DNA from 2 places in the Vibrio hippocampi genome. Region 1 is predicted to be linked to the other one. Evidence: riboswitches for the same ligand, from Rfam matches in the RefSeq annotation. Region 1 holds a riboswitch; the other holds the start of a gene.
What was found. Region 1 has a riboswitch for cyclic di-GMP ahead of L9Q39_RS05520 (TfoX/Sxy family DNA transformation protein). Riboswitches for the same ligand answer to the same signal wherever they lie in the genome.

Region 1 (7,861 bases):
ACCTTACCAAATAAAGAGCATTATCAGGATGTGCTTGCTACTGAATTAGAACACTGGCCTCATACCCCTTATCAAGTAAAGAAAACAGAGCTTGATGGTGTTGAGGTATTTGTGATCGAATGCGCTCGCTATTTCGATCGCCCGGAGCTCTATGCTGAGCATAACCAAGCCTATTTGGACAATGGTGAGCGTTTTAGCTTTTTTGCTGCCGCTAGTTTGGATGTACTGCCAAAGCTTGGCATCAAACCGTCCATTGTTCACGCGAATGACTGGCATACTGGTTTTGTTCCATTTCTACTTAAAACGCGCTATGAACATGATGAGCGTTTTCATGGGATTAAATCGGTATTAACCATTCACAATGCCATTTTTAAGGGTAACTTTAGCTACAACCAGCTTGAGCTTATTCCTGAATTGCAACTGTCTGGTATGGAGTTTTTGCAGTACGGTGAAGGGCATGTGAGTATGCTCCGTGCTGGTATTGCCTTTGCGGACAAGGTTAACGCGGTGAGCCCAAACTACGCAGCGGAACTTCTTACCCCACTTGGCGCTCATGGTTTAGTGGATGATTTTGTGCATCGTTCTAGGGACTTATTTGGCATTGTTAACGGCTGTGATTATTCAGAATGGAACCCGAAAACGGACGCTTTTTTGCCGCAAACTTACAATGATGAGTTAGACAGTATGTTGCAAGGTAAGCGAGCTTCTAAGCAGACCTTACAGCAAGAACTCGGCTTGCCTGATCAAGATACTCCGATGGTCGGCATGGTATGCCGCCTGACTCACCAGAAAGGCTTCCATTACATTCTGCCGATTCTTAATCAGTTTTTGAAAAATAATGTGCAGGTGGTAATTGTAGGAACCGGTGAACCACAGATTGCTGCTCATCTGAGGCAAATCGCACAGCAGTATCCAGATAAGTTTGCGTTTGTAGAAACCTACAACGAAAGATTAGCTCATCTGGTGGAAGCGGGTTCCGATTTCTTCCTAATGCCTTCGGAATTTGAGGCCTGTGGTCTGAATCAGATTTACAGCATGGCTTATGGCACCTTACCTATTGTTCGTAAGGTTGGCGGTCTAAGAGATACGGTCATCGACTTTGATGATGATCCAGACAATGCCACGGGTTTTGGCTTTGATGAGCCTTGCCATGATGCACTTTTAGTGACTCTTCAGCGTGCACTACTGTTTTATTTACAATATCCGGATATAATGCGCGGCATGCAACAGCGAGGTATGCGCATGGACTTTAGCTGGACAGAGTCCGCAAAAAGTTACATCGATATGTATCAGTTAGCACTGTCTGAATAAATATCAACGACAGTGACCGCAATGCAAAAACCGCTTATCTTATTGTTGATAAGCGGTTTTTTTGATGCTTAAGAAACGTGATTAGAGGTCATCCTAGTATGCCAACAGGCAAAAACTGCAGTCCAAACGGCAATGATATCAACAAACGTATGTCTATTACGGCTCTCGCTTGGCCTATTTTAGTCGAGATCTTGCTGCGCACTATATTGGGAACCAGTGATGTATTCATGCTGAGTGGCTATTCGGATAAGGCTGTCTCTGCCGTGGGTGTGATTTCTCAGCTAACGTTTTTCTTGATTATTGTCTCCATGTTTGTAAGCAGTGGTACTGGTATATTGATTGCGCAATATAACGGTGCTGACAAGCCTCAACAGTCCCAAGATGTGGGTGTGGCGAGTATTGTATTGTCCTTTGTGGTTGGTGCGGTACTGAGCGTTTTAGCGCTGATGTGTGCGATTTACTTTTTGCCTTATTATGGACTTGAACCACAGGTCGAGCAGTATGCACAAGAATACCTGCTGATTAGCGGAGCGATGACGTTTAACGTGACCATCGGCATTGTTTTGACGACAATTTTCCGAAGCCACGGTTATACCAACTTACCTATGGTGGTGAACATCATCAGCGGCGTGTTGAACATTGTTGGTAACTACATCGCGCTTTATCAGCCATTCGGTTTACCCGTCTACGGTGTTGAGGGGGTCGCGATTGCGACTGTGTTCAGTCAGGTGGTGGGTACGTTACTGCTTTGTCTATTAGTTGGTCGCAGTGGCATCCATCTTCCATTAAAAACGTTTCGTGATATTTCCAAGCATGTTTATACACGCATATTGAAAATTGGTGGGATGAATGCCGGTGAGATCCTGTCATACAATCTTGCCCAGATTACGATTGTCTATTTTGTGGTTCAAATGGGAACCGCATCAATGGCAGCGTTTACTTACGCTCAGAACATTGCTCGATTCTCTTTTGCTTTTTCGTTGGCGCTTGGACAGGCTTCGCAGATTCAAACCGGTTATTATCTAGGTAAAGGCTGGGTGAGTGCGATTACCAAGCGGGTACAAATCTATTTTTTGGTAGGCTTTATTGTCTCACTAAGTGCCAGTTTACTGATCTATGCATTGCGCGAACCGATCCTTGCGTTGTTTACTGACCAGCCAGAGATTGTCCTATTGACGAGCTCTTTGATTCTTGGCTCGGTGTTGATGGAGTCAGGGCGAGTGTTCAACCTGATCTTTATTTCTGCGCTCAAAGGAGCCGGTGACATCAAGTTCCCCGTTCAAATGGGGATATTAAGTATGTGGGGATTGGGCGTTGTCTTCTCGTATCTATTTGGTTTGCACCTTGGTTGGGGTGTGTTTGGTGCTTGGATGGCCATCTCATTAGATGAATGGGTACGCGGAATTGTGATGTTTAGGCGTTGGCGTTCGGGAATTTGGACTAAATTTAAAATAAGCTAACCAGAGTTAGACACATTTTGTCATGATTTAGCGGACCAAGCTCATGGAGAAATTTTCTACCTAAAGCGCTATTATGGTATGCTGTCTCGGTGTTATTGATATTTTTTTGGATTCATCTATGTCAGAAAGTTTACTGTTTCATAAAACTTATCACCATCCTACAAGTAAAGAGTGGGTGGTATTTGTGCATGGAGCAGGCGGCAGTTCCTCTATCTGGTTTAAGCAAATTAGAGCCTATCGCGAACACTTTAATTTACTGTTTGTCGATTTAAGAGGGCATGGAAAGTCGAACAATCTGCTAAAAGGCATTATTTCTAATCAATACACCTTTAAGTCCGTCACAATGGACATACTGAAAGTGTTGGACCATCTAAAAATTCAGAGCGCTCACTTTGTGGGGATGTCATTGGGAACCATCATCGTGCGTAATCTGGCTGAGATTGCGACCGACCGTGTCACCTCAATGGTGCTGGGTGGTGCTGTGACGCGCTTCAACACTCGTTCTCAGATCTTGGTTAAGATCGGCAATATGAGCAAACACGTGATTCCGTATATGTGGCTCTATCGCCTGTTTGCGTACATTGTCATGCCGCAACGAGGTCAAAAAGAGTCTAGACTCATGTTTGTTCATGAGGCCAAGAAACTGTGTCAAAAAGAGTTCAAACGTTGGTATGAACTTACCTCTGAAGTGAATCCATTGAACCGTTACTTTAAAGATAGAGAACTGCCGATTCCCACGCTGTATTTGATGGGCGATCAGGACTATATGTTTATTAAGCCGGTAAAAGAAATGGTCGCAGAGCATAAGTCGAGTCAATTACTAGAGATTAACGACTGTGGGCATGTTTGTAATGTGGAACGTCCAGAAGAGTTTAATCGTTACTCCATCGCGTTTATTCGTTCGGTACGCGCCTGTTAAGATTTGACCTCACTGATATTCGGTTGCATGCAATTCCAGCAAATATCGAATTGCGCTTCATTTTCTTCCTCACAGGCTTGGCAAAGCCACATTAAGCCTTCTCCCGCGTTTGATAGGTTGATCTGCCAATTTTCTATGGTACGTTTAGCCTCCGGTGCTCGACGCGTGTCTATTAGCCACACGTAAGGTAGAGTACTTTCGTCAAACGGCACTTCACCGCGCAATCCATACAACGACTCTCCTCGTACCTCAGATTGTATTCCCTGCGAAACTAACTGCTGATGTGCGATATGGGCTTCAGCAGGGGAGTTGGCAATAAATATCTTCATCTATTCTTGAACCTGTGGTGTTTGTCTAAATTTGTTCATTAACCACTTGGTGATTATTGGGAACAAGCCAAGCAATGCAAAAGAAGCGAGTACAGTCGGAGAAACGATACCTGCTAGGCTATCAATATTCGCCAACTGCGTACCAGCATTAAGGTAAACCGCGGTACCCGGAAGCATACCTAACTGACTCACCAGATAGAACTTACTAGCTTTAATCGGGGTTAATCCCATCAAGAGATTGATTAAGAAAAAAGGAAATACCGGGATAAGGCGCAATGACAGCAGGTAAAATGCGCCGTCTTTACGAACGCCTTCATTGATGGTGGTTAACTTAGAAGCGAATTTGGATTGGACCCAGTCGCGCAAGAAAAACCGACTGCTTAAAAAGGCGAGTGTTGCGCCAATTGTACTCGCGAATGAAACTAAGCCTAAACTGGTCCAAAAACCAAACAGCGCGGCACCTAGTAACGTCACTACAGCGGCACCGGGTATAGAAAATGCGGTAATAGCGATATACGCAAAAAAGTAAATTGATGTCGCTAAAACAAAATTAGCGTCAATAAATTCCGCTAACGCGAGTTGCTGAGCTTTAGCATTTTCAAGAGTCAGATATTGACCGAAATGGATACCCGCCCAAACAACGAGGATAACCAGTAACACCCCGACAATGAGTTTTTTACTTGGGGAGCGCTTGGGCGTGTCATGAGTTTGCTTCGTCATCTTTTTTATCCTCTGTCTATATCACTCTATAGTTTAGTAGACAGGTGGATGAGCGAATAACTTTCATCAATAGTAAATTAAATGGGTCTGAAAAAGTCGTTACTATTTCTCATGACTCAGCGAAGTCTTTCGCCTTTCAGCCAAGCCAACCAACGCGAATTAAATTAACTCAGCAAGCTGCTGACGCTTGTCTTGGGGAATCACCGACCAGTGTTTGCCCTCAATTGCGCCTTCAAGCGCCCATAGCAATTCGATACTCACGTTGCCTTTATGTGTGCGTTGGATAGCTTTAAAAGCTTCTACGGAGCCTTGTTGTTGCAATTCAGACACCGAATCAATGCCCGCTTTCTTTAGCATGCGTTCGGTTGTGAGTCGCAAGTTCGGAAGATCTTTAAGTCGAATCGAGGTTGGTTTTTGTTGGGCAATCTTGGCCTGCTTAGCCACCTGTAATGCTTCTTTTGCGTACTCAATGATCTTTTCTGGGGTTTGCCAATAAGCGTCAGGTAGCGCGAAATAGTTGGTGACCACAGGAAACCCACGTTTTTGGTAAACGTAAGGATGGTATGCCAGTTGCTGAAATTTGGTTGCCGTTGATTTGTCTGCACGAATATGAATGCGATCATTGACGACGAGTGCAAACATCGTGTCGTCAATAAATATTCCGAAGCCACCGAACATTGAGCGTGATTTGACCACGCCGATTTCGGAAAACAGCTTCATCGAATTTGTTAAGATAGGTTTATCCATGTTTCTTATTTCTCGGTTTCTATAACTACGCCACCTAGATCAGGTCCGAGAGATTAGCAAAACAGAGGTTATTAATTGTTAGCAAAGTTTGAGAATTTGCTGTTAATTCCTCTGCTGCCATCGGTAACCCCGCTACCTACCTGATTGGGTTTAGGCCGGAGGCTTTGCGTCCCACCTTTTCAAGTGGTTTGCCCTGTGCGTGACAAGCTAAAGAATAAAGGAAAAGCGATTCGATAACGGAGGCTTGACCTGTGAAGTGTGATGTTGGTTCAAAAAATAGAGTGGTTAGAAAGCAATGAATCGACTAGTTCTGTCATGAGAGTAAAAGCCCGCGTCGGGCTTTTATTACAAACATTGCTAGCTGATGAAAGTTATCTGTTGAGATCCAATACGGAATCACGCTCAATGATTTCTGGATGCATCTCGAAAATACGCTTGTCATGACCTTTATCTTTGATACGCTCAAGCAAAATTTCAAAGGCGTTTTTACCCACGCGTCGCTTCGGTTGGTGAACCGTCGTTAGCGGTGGAGAGAAGTATTCCGCAAGTTCAATGTTATCGTAGCCAATCACAGAGATATCTTCAGGGACTTTGACACCAAGTTGCTGAAGGCGACTCATTAAGCCAAGTGCCATTGTGTCATTAAAACAGAACACAGCCGTTGGACGATCTTCCATCGCCGCGATTCGGTTTGCTGCAATGACTGCGGTATCACACTCGAAATTACCCTCAAGGATTCGGTCAGCTTTCATTTCGATGCCCGCTTCGGTCATGGCTCGCTTATAACCATCAATACGCTCTTGGCAGACGGCTTTTTCCAGATGACCACTTAAACAAGCGATATCGGTATGACCTTTACCAATCAGGAATTTAGTGGCTAGATAGCCACCTTCTTCTGAGTTATCAATGATTTTATCCGCTTGTGAGCTTTCTGGGCCCCAGTCCATGATAACTTTTGGTATATCGGCATGGCGATCAAGCATTTCTAACAACTCTTCCGTGAGGTCGGAGCACATCACCAAAATACCATCGACACGTTTTTCCGCCAGCATGCGAATATAATCGCGCTGCTTCTCATATACACCACCTGTGTTACACAGAATTAGGGTATAGCCTTGGCGATAACAGTAACTTTCTACACCGTCGATCACTTCCGAAAAGAATAGGTTGGTTGATTGGGTCACCAACATGCCTATGGTTTTGGTCGTGTTACACTTTAAACTGCGAGCCACGGCACTTGGTGCGTAGTTAAGCTCGTCAACCGCGGCCATGACTTTTTCTTGTGTCGTTTCTGCCACGAAGCGAGTTTTGTTAATGACGTGAGAAACGGTGGTCGTTGAAACGCCAGCGAGACGAGCTACATCTTTTATCGTTGCCATCGCGATATCCTAATATCTCACCTTCTGCTTCAAAACGGACACGAAGAGAAAGTGGTAAATAAGCAAGGTTTCATGCCTATTTAAAGTTAACCAGAGCGACTATAAATCGCTGAAACGGCGAATTGTATGTCGAGCATCCATTGCAAGCAATGTAAATCTGTATAAATTTATATCAGTGGCGAGATGTGCCACTGAATTTCCAATAGAATCGGCAAGTTACGCTGACTCCTAAGGACGCAGATAAGTCAGGTCTAATTGGCAAAATGCGACTAATAGAGCACTACAGGCTGAATAAAATCCAAACTCATCGTGTTTTTCACACGCTTGACTGAATTGTTCGATCCAAGTGAGTAGGTGCTGCTCAATAAAGTCAGCTTGCTCTGAGAACGCTTCGTTAAGATGTTTTTCAGCCTCAAGTTCGTTGCTGCGAATAATGAGGTTGCCAAGATAATCTAATTCAATGGCGAGGTGATCCGCGGGTTCATTGAGATCTTTCGTGACGGCAATATTGTGCTTGGTTAATAATTGCTGCATTTGTAAAGCGGGTTCGCCATTAAGAAGACCGGATTTATCAAGATAAATTGAAGCGTATGGCAGTGCGCCATGTTTATCACTTTTCAAGAAAAGCTCGCAGAAGTCGGCGGATAGTTCGAGTTGAGCATCGTGGCGAACCTGCAGACGGTTCAGTGCGTCCACCAATTTGTCGATAGGTTGTTTTAGCGCTTCGTTTTCACCTAACCCAGACAAGAAAGCGCGGATCTCTGGCGATTGATATTGCTCTAGTTCACTTTCTGTTAACTCTTTGGTGAATAAACTTGATAACCACCAGTAGATTTCTGCGCGTTGTTCATTAAAGGCTTTTACTTCTTGCACTTTGGTACTCTCCAGCAAATATTCTATGGGTATATACCCAAGTTATTCATAGTGTAGACAAAAAATATGAATAACAGTCACTCACAATGTGAAAAAAAACCAAACAATATAAAGTAATATGAA
Region 2 (7,861 bases), 510 kb from region 1:
CTACTGAACAAAAATTAACACGAAAAAAAGCCTGTGGCATTACCACAGGCTTGAACACTATAAATGTCTTAACGGTAACAACAGCGAGCAGAAACCTGAGTTCTAGATCGCCCAACCGCCAGCGTAGAACGCCACCAAGGCGATGGTAATTAATACCGTACCCAGATTCAATTGACGCCACTCACCAGCAATCAGGCGACCACCAACAAGGCAGACGAAACCCAGCATGATGCCAGTCACGATGTTTGAGGTTAGAACAATAAATACCGCACACACTAAGCCCGACAGTGCGCCAACCAGATCATCAAAGTCCAGTTTAGTGACATTGCTGAGCATCAATAGACCGACATACATCAAAGCTGGAGCCGTTGCATAGCTCGGAACAAGGTAGCTAATTGGCGACAAGAACAGCAAGACTAAAAACGCCAGTCCTACCACCACCGCCGTAAGCCCAGTTTTACCGCCCGCGGCTGTCCCCGTTGCCGATTCGATATAGACGGCTGCTGGCGAGCCACCAACAAAGCCAGAGAATATGCTGCTGACAGAATCCGCGGTCAGTGCTTTGCCACCATTGATAATGTTCCCTTGATCATCCAAAAGATTCGCTTGCCCAGCAACGGCTCGAATGGTGCCTGTAGCGTCAAAAATCGCTGTCATCACCAAAGCTAAGACACTTGGTAGGACGATAGGATTTAGCGCGCCGATAATATCCATAGAAGCAATCAGAGAGTTTTCGCCGCCGAATGATGGCAGAGCAAACAGACCTTGATACGTCACCGATGGGTCAACCAGCAGCCCAAGCGCCGAAATGGCGATAATCACCAACAAGATACCACCAGTAACACGACGCTTTTCAACACCGATGATCGCCGCTAAACCAACAATCGACATAATCACAGGAAAAGAGGTAAATTCACCCAGCGCAACCGGCAGACCTGCATGTGGGTTTTTTACCACCAGACCCACACCGTCGGCCGCAATCAGCAGCAAAAACAGACCGATACCAATCCCGGTACCATGAGCAATGCCTGAAGGTAAATTGGTCAAAATCCACTGACGAACGCCGGTCACGGTAATCGCAGTGAACAACACACCCATCAAGAACACCGCGCCCAGTGCAACAGGAATCGAAACACCCTGCCCTAGCACCAAACTAAAGGCGGTAAAAGCCGTCAAAGAAATCGCACAACCAATGGCGAGTGGTAGCTTAGCCCACAGACCCATTAATAAAGAACCAAAAGCCGCAACCAAGCAGGTAGCAATAAACACCGCACTTTGATTAAAGCCTGCCGCTCCTAACATATTCGGCACCACAATAACGGAATAGACCATGGCAAGAAACGTCGTGGCACCAGCAAGGATCTCTTGGCGAACGCTGCTGCCTCGCTGTGAAATCATAAAGTAGTTATCTAGCCAACGGTTGTTTCTTTGATGACCAGACTGTTTGTCCGCTTCGGATGGCGTTGAGGTATTGTTGGACATGGTTGTACCTTTGTAGAAGTAAAACGGCAAAGCTCCCTAAATCGATCCATCGTGGGGCTAGTAAACATCTAAATATTAAAAATTGACCTATCCCCAAGTCATCTCAAGATGCGAGGTAACTTGGGTATAATCACACGTCCATGGTGAACAGTCGAAACCGATAGCGTTACTGACAGCATCGCTATAAAGGGCGAGAAGATACTCCTTTATTTCCCAGTTGACAATCAGTTTTATCGTTTGCGCAATCGGTCACATCACCAACAGTTCACCATTATTCATTCTCTTAAAGATAAGTGTATAACTGGTGAAAATATCTCCACTCTTGACTCGACAAATCAAGCTGTTTATATTGGCGCCGTCTTAACGGCACACCCTAAAATGCACACCAGCCATCCTGCTATCATTCGTGCATTTCTATAGGTGTTTATACACATCATGCAAACGAATAATTCTCCTTTTTCTCGTTTTACTCGTGAATCTGGTGCATTAATGCATCTCTCGATTCCTATTATCTTTACCCAACTCGCAACCCAAGCTATGGGCTTTGTCGATACCACCATGGCCGGTCAAGTCAGTGCGGCGGATCTCGCGGCTATTGCTCTTGGCACCAGCCTATGGATTCCCGTGCTGCTGTTGCTACGCGGCACCATTATGGCGCTGACACCCGTCGTTGCCTTTCATCGTGGCGCAAGAGACCTAAAAAGTATCTCCACTGAATGTCTACAGATGACTTGGTTGGCATTGCTGTTTTCCGTGTTATTGATTGCCTATTTGCTTAACGCTAAACCTCTGCTTGAGTGGATCGGCGTGGCTCAAGAGATCATACCTATTGCCAGCGACTACGCGATTGCGCTCGCCTTTGGTGTTCCCGGTATCGCCCTGTTCTATATCATGAATGGCTTTTGTGAGGGGATGAACAACACCAAAGCGCCGATGATCATTTCTGTGTTCGGGCTATTGGTCAATATTCCCATCAACTATGTACTGATCTACGGTAAGTTTGGCTTGCCGGAAATGGGCGCTGTGGGATGTGGTTGGGCAACCAGCATCGTTTATTGGATGATGTCAGGATTACTGTACTCCTATATCAAAACCCATCACCACTATAAGCGCATCATCCAGTTTAGCGATATCAAACCTAAGCCGAGCCAAATGGTACATCTGCTTAAACTGGGTTTGCCGATTGGGATGAATATTGCAGTATGCGGCAGTATCTTTGCGGTTATCGCGCTATTGATTGGTCGTATCGGTGCGGAAAACGTCGCAGCGGCGCAAATCGCGCTGAATGTGTCTAGCATGACCTATGTGATCCCAATGAGTATTTCGTTTGGTATTACCATACGTGTCGGTCACGCACTCGGTGCGAGAGATCACCTTGGTGCGGTTGAGCGTAGCAAAATTGGTATTGTGGTCGCGGCATTGATCTCTTTGGTCTCTATCGTTATGTTCTTGACCATTCCTGACACCATTATCAGGCTGTATACCAGCGATCCGGCAGTCAGCGCGACCGCAGCGACGTTACTGCTGTTCACCGCTATGTACCAATTTAGTGATGCCCTGCAAACCTCAGCCAACGGCGCGTTGCGTGGTTACAAGGATACTAAAGTGCCGATGATATTAGCGATTGCCTCTTACTGGGGGCTCGCGTTACCTTTGGGTATCGTTTTAGGTTTAACTGACCATATTATCCCTGCGATGGGCGAAAAAGGCTTTTGGGTTGGCATCTTAACCGGTCTCAGTGTCGCCGCCGCTCTGATGTTGTTGAGATTGCGCTTTGTGATAAAGCGTCATCAAACAGCCATTGAGCCTACGCCTCTGGTTCAACCTCAAGCCGCTTAGCAAGAAATAAACTGAGCTGTAAACTCACTCAGTTATTAACTGACTCAGCTATAAACTTACTCGGCTATAAACTTACTCGGCTATAAACTCACTCACCGATAAACAAAGCCTCTCTCCTTTTGCAGTAAAGGAAGAGAGGCTTAATAGTTCAAAATTATTGAACGAATGGTTGCCGCTTTATCACCCTGCTATTCGTTGACAATGATACGCAAGCCTTGAATATCAATACCGTCATGACTGATTGAGGTTGGCGAAATGCGTGGCGTCTTATCTTTAATTCGAACCTTGACTAAACGACAAGACTTATCTTCATCACCGTCAAAGGTGTAAAAGATCTCTTGATTAGTACGCAGAAGTGTCTCGTCATCATCCGGAGTAATACCGCTAGTTAAGTCGACTTCTTCAACCTTATTCAACACCACGTTTCTGGTGTACATACTGTCTTCATTAGCATCATAGCATCTTAAAACAGCCGTCACTGTACCCTGCTCTGGATAGTCACTAAACGTTTCCGCTGGGTAGTTATTGGTAAACTCATTCAGCGCCAAGGTATTGTTGTAGATTGGGCAGCCTCTACCCGCCATCGGTATCGTGACTCGCGCATTTAATCCCATACGGAAGAAAGTGCTCGATCCCTGATCGCCAGTCAAATTTTGAATGAGTTCAGGACTGTGCCCGCCTTCCGTCTTTCTCTTTATTTTCACATTACGACCGATTAAATTGTCGAAATCACAACTAAAGAAATTGTCACTCGATTCATCGTTACCTTGTAGACACAGTTTTAGATTCTTACTTTGCGCCTTAAACAGCATCGAACACCAATCATACAGTTCATTAGGCTGCGTCTGAGTCACGGTCACATCATCGACCAATACGCCATACGAATCGGGAATACCATTGTCACGCAGATTAATCGGTGTAAAGAAGCGTGTTGCCTTAAATGTCACCGTTCCTTTAAAGAAGCCATGTTCAAGCTCATTAATGTCGACAACTGCTGGGGTTGTTGGGAACACCGCTCGCTGATCACCCGTATCCCAATCAATACCATCAACACCCGCAACGCTCATTACTTCACCGCCGACTCTCACAATCAAGTCACCGACATCACGACTGTTGGTTGAGCGCTTCTGAAACTCAACATCCATACTATAAGTCGCACCTGGCACCGTTGGAACGAAAGAGCGAATACGAACGTTTGCAGGGTTGCCGCCCAGTATCGGCAAAGGCGCGGCCGTACCCACGGTGACCGAACGCCCTGTACAGTGCTTAGAATCACTGTCTAGCTCTGCGATATAGTTAACTTCATTCGATTTAATATTATACGGCGCACCATATGTTGCTGCAGTACCGAGTTCCAGTACCGGAGCACAGACGTCATTCACAGCGGTACGAATTTCTTTGACGGTATAGTCTTGACGCAGCGCTTTGAAATTATCCAGACCCAGCATCGCCTTTAAGGTAGAACGAGTCCATATTGTCTCAAAGTGAATCTGACCATCAATCGCACCGTTCACGACCTGCCCAGTGGCAAAATCTGAACGGTCGACCAGTAAAGAAAGCAATTGCAAGATATCAGCGCTATCTGGTGCGTCATTAAATTGCACCAAAGACCAAGATCCTTTATTGAAGTCTTCCTGCACCTGAGGTGTTGGGAGTAATTCAGCGCCGAAGCTTTGACTGTATGTCACGTCATCGGCGGCGAAGGAGGATGAAGAGACCATTGCCCCGACGAGAAGTGTTGAGAGTAACGTTTTGTTATACGCCATGTCATATTGCCCTAAGTATGAATTTACATTCACCTAGTAGCGCAGCCCACTATATATCCATTAGTGCTATATCCATCAGTGCTGTCACTTTGCGTCCCAGTCTTTCAACTGGTTTGCCCTTAAGGTAGCTTTTGAAGTTGACATGACGTCCAATCATAGTTCGTGCCAAGTTTGCTAGCACTCGCGAAGATTAAAATATCATTGCATATTGAGAGGCAAATAAATGCTAAAGCAATGTAATAAAAAGGTAATTAAGATTACCTCTTACGCTACCTAAGTCATTAGTTTATCACCTAATTAGTCAGTAGATTGCAACGAATTTGCAACCTGCATTAGCATAAATTGCAAAATGCTAAACTTCATCACGTGAAAAGTCTTGGTCGGTTTTTTTCTACTTATGATTAACCAATAAACGCAAGTCTTAAGCGAGAGAATGAGTTAAGTTCTTATTACTGGGAATCACAATGCGCTTGGGACTCAAGATGCCAATTCGGCTCTCGCACCCGACTTCGCTGCATCAATTTCTCGACTCAATAGCGCTTTCTTTAGCGGTTTATATATGACGCTTTGCGCCCCGAAATCGAGAAAATCCTGTGTCGCTTGTTCTGAGGTATCCGCGGTACAGGCGATGATCGGCGCATCAATGGCATGCTGTTGTTTCAACTTCTGGGTCGCCTCAAGTCCGGTCATCTCCGGCATATGATTATCCATCAAAATTAGGTCGTAACGATTGTCTTTAGCCATGTCTACCGCCTGTTTGCCATTCACTGCCGTATCAACCGTGTCATAGCCCAGCGTCTGTAATAGCTTCGTCAGCACGATGGTATTCACTTTATTATCTTCCGCAATAAGGATTTTATAGCCGGCACTACCTTGCCTTTTGTTATCTTCGACTAAATCAACCGTTTGACTGAGGCTAAAGCGGCTATTGTTGCCCGATAAGCCACTGGTTACTTGCCCATGACTTTCATTGATAGAAGTGACCGCTTTTCTATGGGCATACTCTAAAGCAGCCATCAACCGCGAAGATGAATCATAATCCGAGGTCACTAACTTTTGTATCAGCTCAAGTAGCTGACCATGGTCTTCCACAATAAACTCGAGTTGTAGCTGAACTTTATCCTGCTTGACGCTGGCTTTTACCTGTAAGGTCATCGCATCAGGGCGGTGTGTTAGCGCAATAAGCATCGCTAAATGAAACGCAAAACGAAATAAAGTCTCTGCATTACCGGCCACCAGCAATGACTCAACGGAATCATCAATACTGCCGCTATAGGCAAATTCCATTTTAGTCGCGAACTTAGCAAAATCTTGCGACAAGCTCTGGCTCAATGACTGCAGGGCTATTGGCGTACTTAGCATCTGGTTTTTATCATGGCTTGCCATAAATGCCACGTGATGCCGGACGCTCTCCAGCAACTCTAGGTGTTCCCTAGAATTTCTAGTGTCCTCTTTTTCGCTCATGCCTTTAAGCGCTAGTTTGTTTTGTTGAACAACAAAATAGTTAAGCAAGTAGAACAAGTTCTCGGATTGCTCACTCTCGCTTAGCGCTAGGTTTCTATCCGTCTGTAGTTTTATTTCTAGCTGTTTACGCTGGGTAATATCTCGCTCAACAGCGATGAACTTCACCAACTCCCCGTTTTCAAATACCGGAGAAATAGAAATATCTATCCAATATTCCGAGCCATCTTTATGATAATTGATGATTTCACAATCAATAGGCTTGGCAGCTTTCACCGCTTCCGATAACCGTTTTACCGTTGAAATATCCGTTTTTTCCCCTGTAACAAGGAACTTGGCTTGCTACCTAGCACCTCGTCTAACTGATAACCCGACAGAGATATAAATCCTTGATTAACCCAAGTGATCAAACCTTGTTTGTCGGTAATAACGATCGCGTCCTTGGTATACTCCGCCACTAAACCTAGAGTCGCCCTAGACTCGGACAATTTTAGGTTTTGCTCCAATTTCGACAGTGTTCGTGCACGCTCTTTTACTACAATAGAGACTATCGCCACTGCCCAAATCGCATAAATGGCTAATATTCGATTGGTGACCACCTTCCAAGTTTCGCTGCCAATAGGGGAAAGGTAATAACCAAACAGTGTCAGCAGCGTACACGCTGTTGCCCATATCAAGATGGTAGATTGACGTTGTGAGATGAGCGAAACAAGAATCACGGTCACGTAAGGCACACCTGCTGCGACGCCGAGAGGGATTGTCAGGTCAACGTAAAAAATCCCCCCACTTAATAACAACAGTGCGGCATTCAAAGGCACATGCTTAACCACTGATTTCATCCATTCTGCCCCATAGTTGTATTTTGCTGTTGCTGTTCAGCAATCAGGCGATTTGCTTGATGAACATTCACTTGCAAACGATTGATCAGCGATTGAAGCAGAATCAAATCCGGTATCACCCCATCTCTGGCAGAAGCTTCCGTTTGTTGCGCTAAATTCGATGCCTCAGAGAGTCCAAGCTCAAATAGGATACCTTTCACCGAGTGCAAGGTTTTATAGAGCGGTTCGCAAGAAGATTGCGAATAAGCGTTGATTAAGTCTTCTATTTTTAGCTCAACTTCTTCAATAAAAGTCGCGAGCAGATCCGCGGTTTCTTCCGGAGATAAACCGCTCTCAACTAATAACGCGGATTGAGAGAGTTCTTCCTCCGTCATAGGAAGCGTCTCAATCGGTGAGCGAGTGAGATACACTACGTTCTCCGCAGTCGTCAAACTCTCCGTCACCGTCAGTGGCGCATTAGCAGCGTGGATAAAT

Region 2: another riboswitch for cyclic di-GMP. It lies ahead of L9Q39_RS07675 (hypothetical protein); the one in region 1 lies ahead of L9Q39_RS05520 (TfoX/Sxy family DNA transformation protein).

What each region holds. Positions count from the first base shown of each region.
Region 1 is NZ_CAKLCM010000002.1:665,774-673,634, forward strand. Features, by position in the region: gene glgA (glycogen synthase GlgA) at 1-1,311, shown strand, start outside; gene L9Q39_RS05500 (MATE family efflux transporter) at 1,410-2,771, shown strand; gene L9Q39_RS05505 (alpha/beta fold hydrolase) at 2,890-3,690, shown strand; gene L9Q39_RS05510 (putative signal transducing protein) at 3,687-4,019, opposite strand; gene L9Q39_RS05515 (TVP38/TMEM64 family protein) at 4,020-4,739, opposite strand; gene L9Q39_RS05520 (TfoX/Sxy family DNA transformation protein) at 4,899-5,486, opposite strand; cyclic di-GMP riboswitch class I at 5,606-5,689, opposite strand; gene purR (HTH-type transcriptional repressor PurR) at 5,858-6,865, opposite strand; gene torD (molecular chaperone TorD) at 7,094-7,738, opposite strand.
Region 2 is NZ_CAKLCM010000002.1:1,177,079-1,184,939, forward strand. Features, by position in the region: gene L9Q39_RS07665 (NCS2 family permease) at 103-1,482, opposite strand; gene L9Q39_RS07670 (MATE family efflux transporter) at 1,918-3,321, shown strand; gene L9Q39_RS07675 (hypothetical protein) at 3,510-5,087, opposite strand; cyclic di-GMP riboswitch class I at 5,120-5,215, opposite strand; gene L9Q39_RS20635 (response regulator) at 5,565-6,824, opposite strand; gene L9Q39_RS07685 (PAS domain S-box protein) at 6,842-7,387, opposite strand; gene L9Q39_RS07690 (ATP-binding protein) at 7,384-7,861, opposite strand, start outside.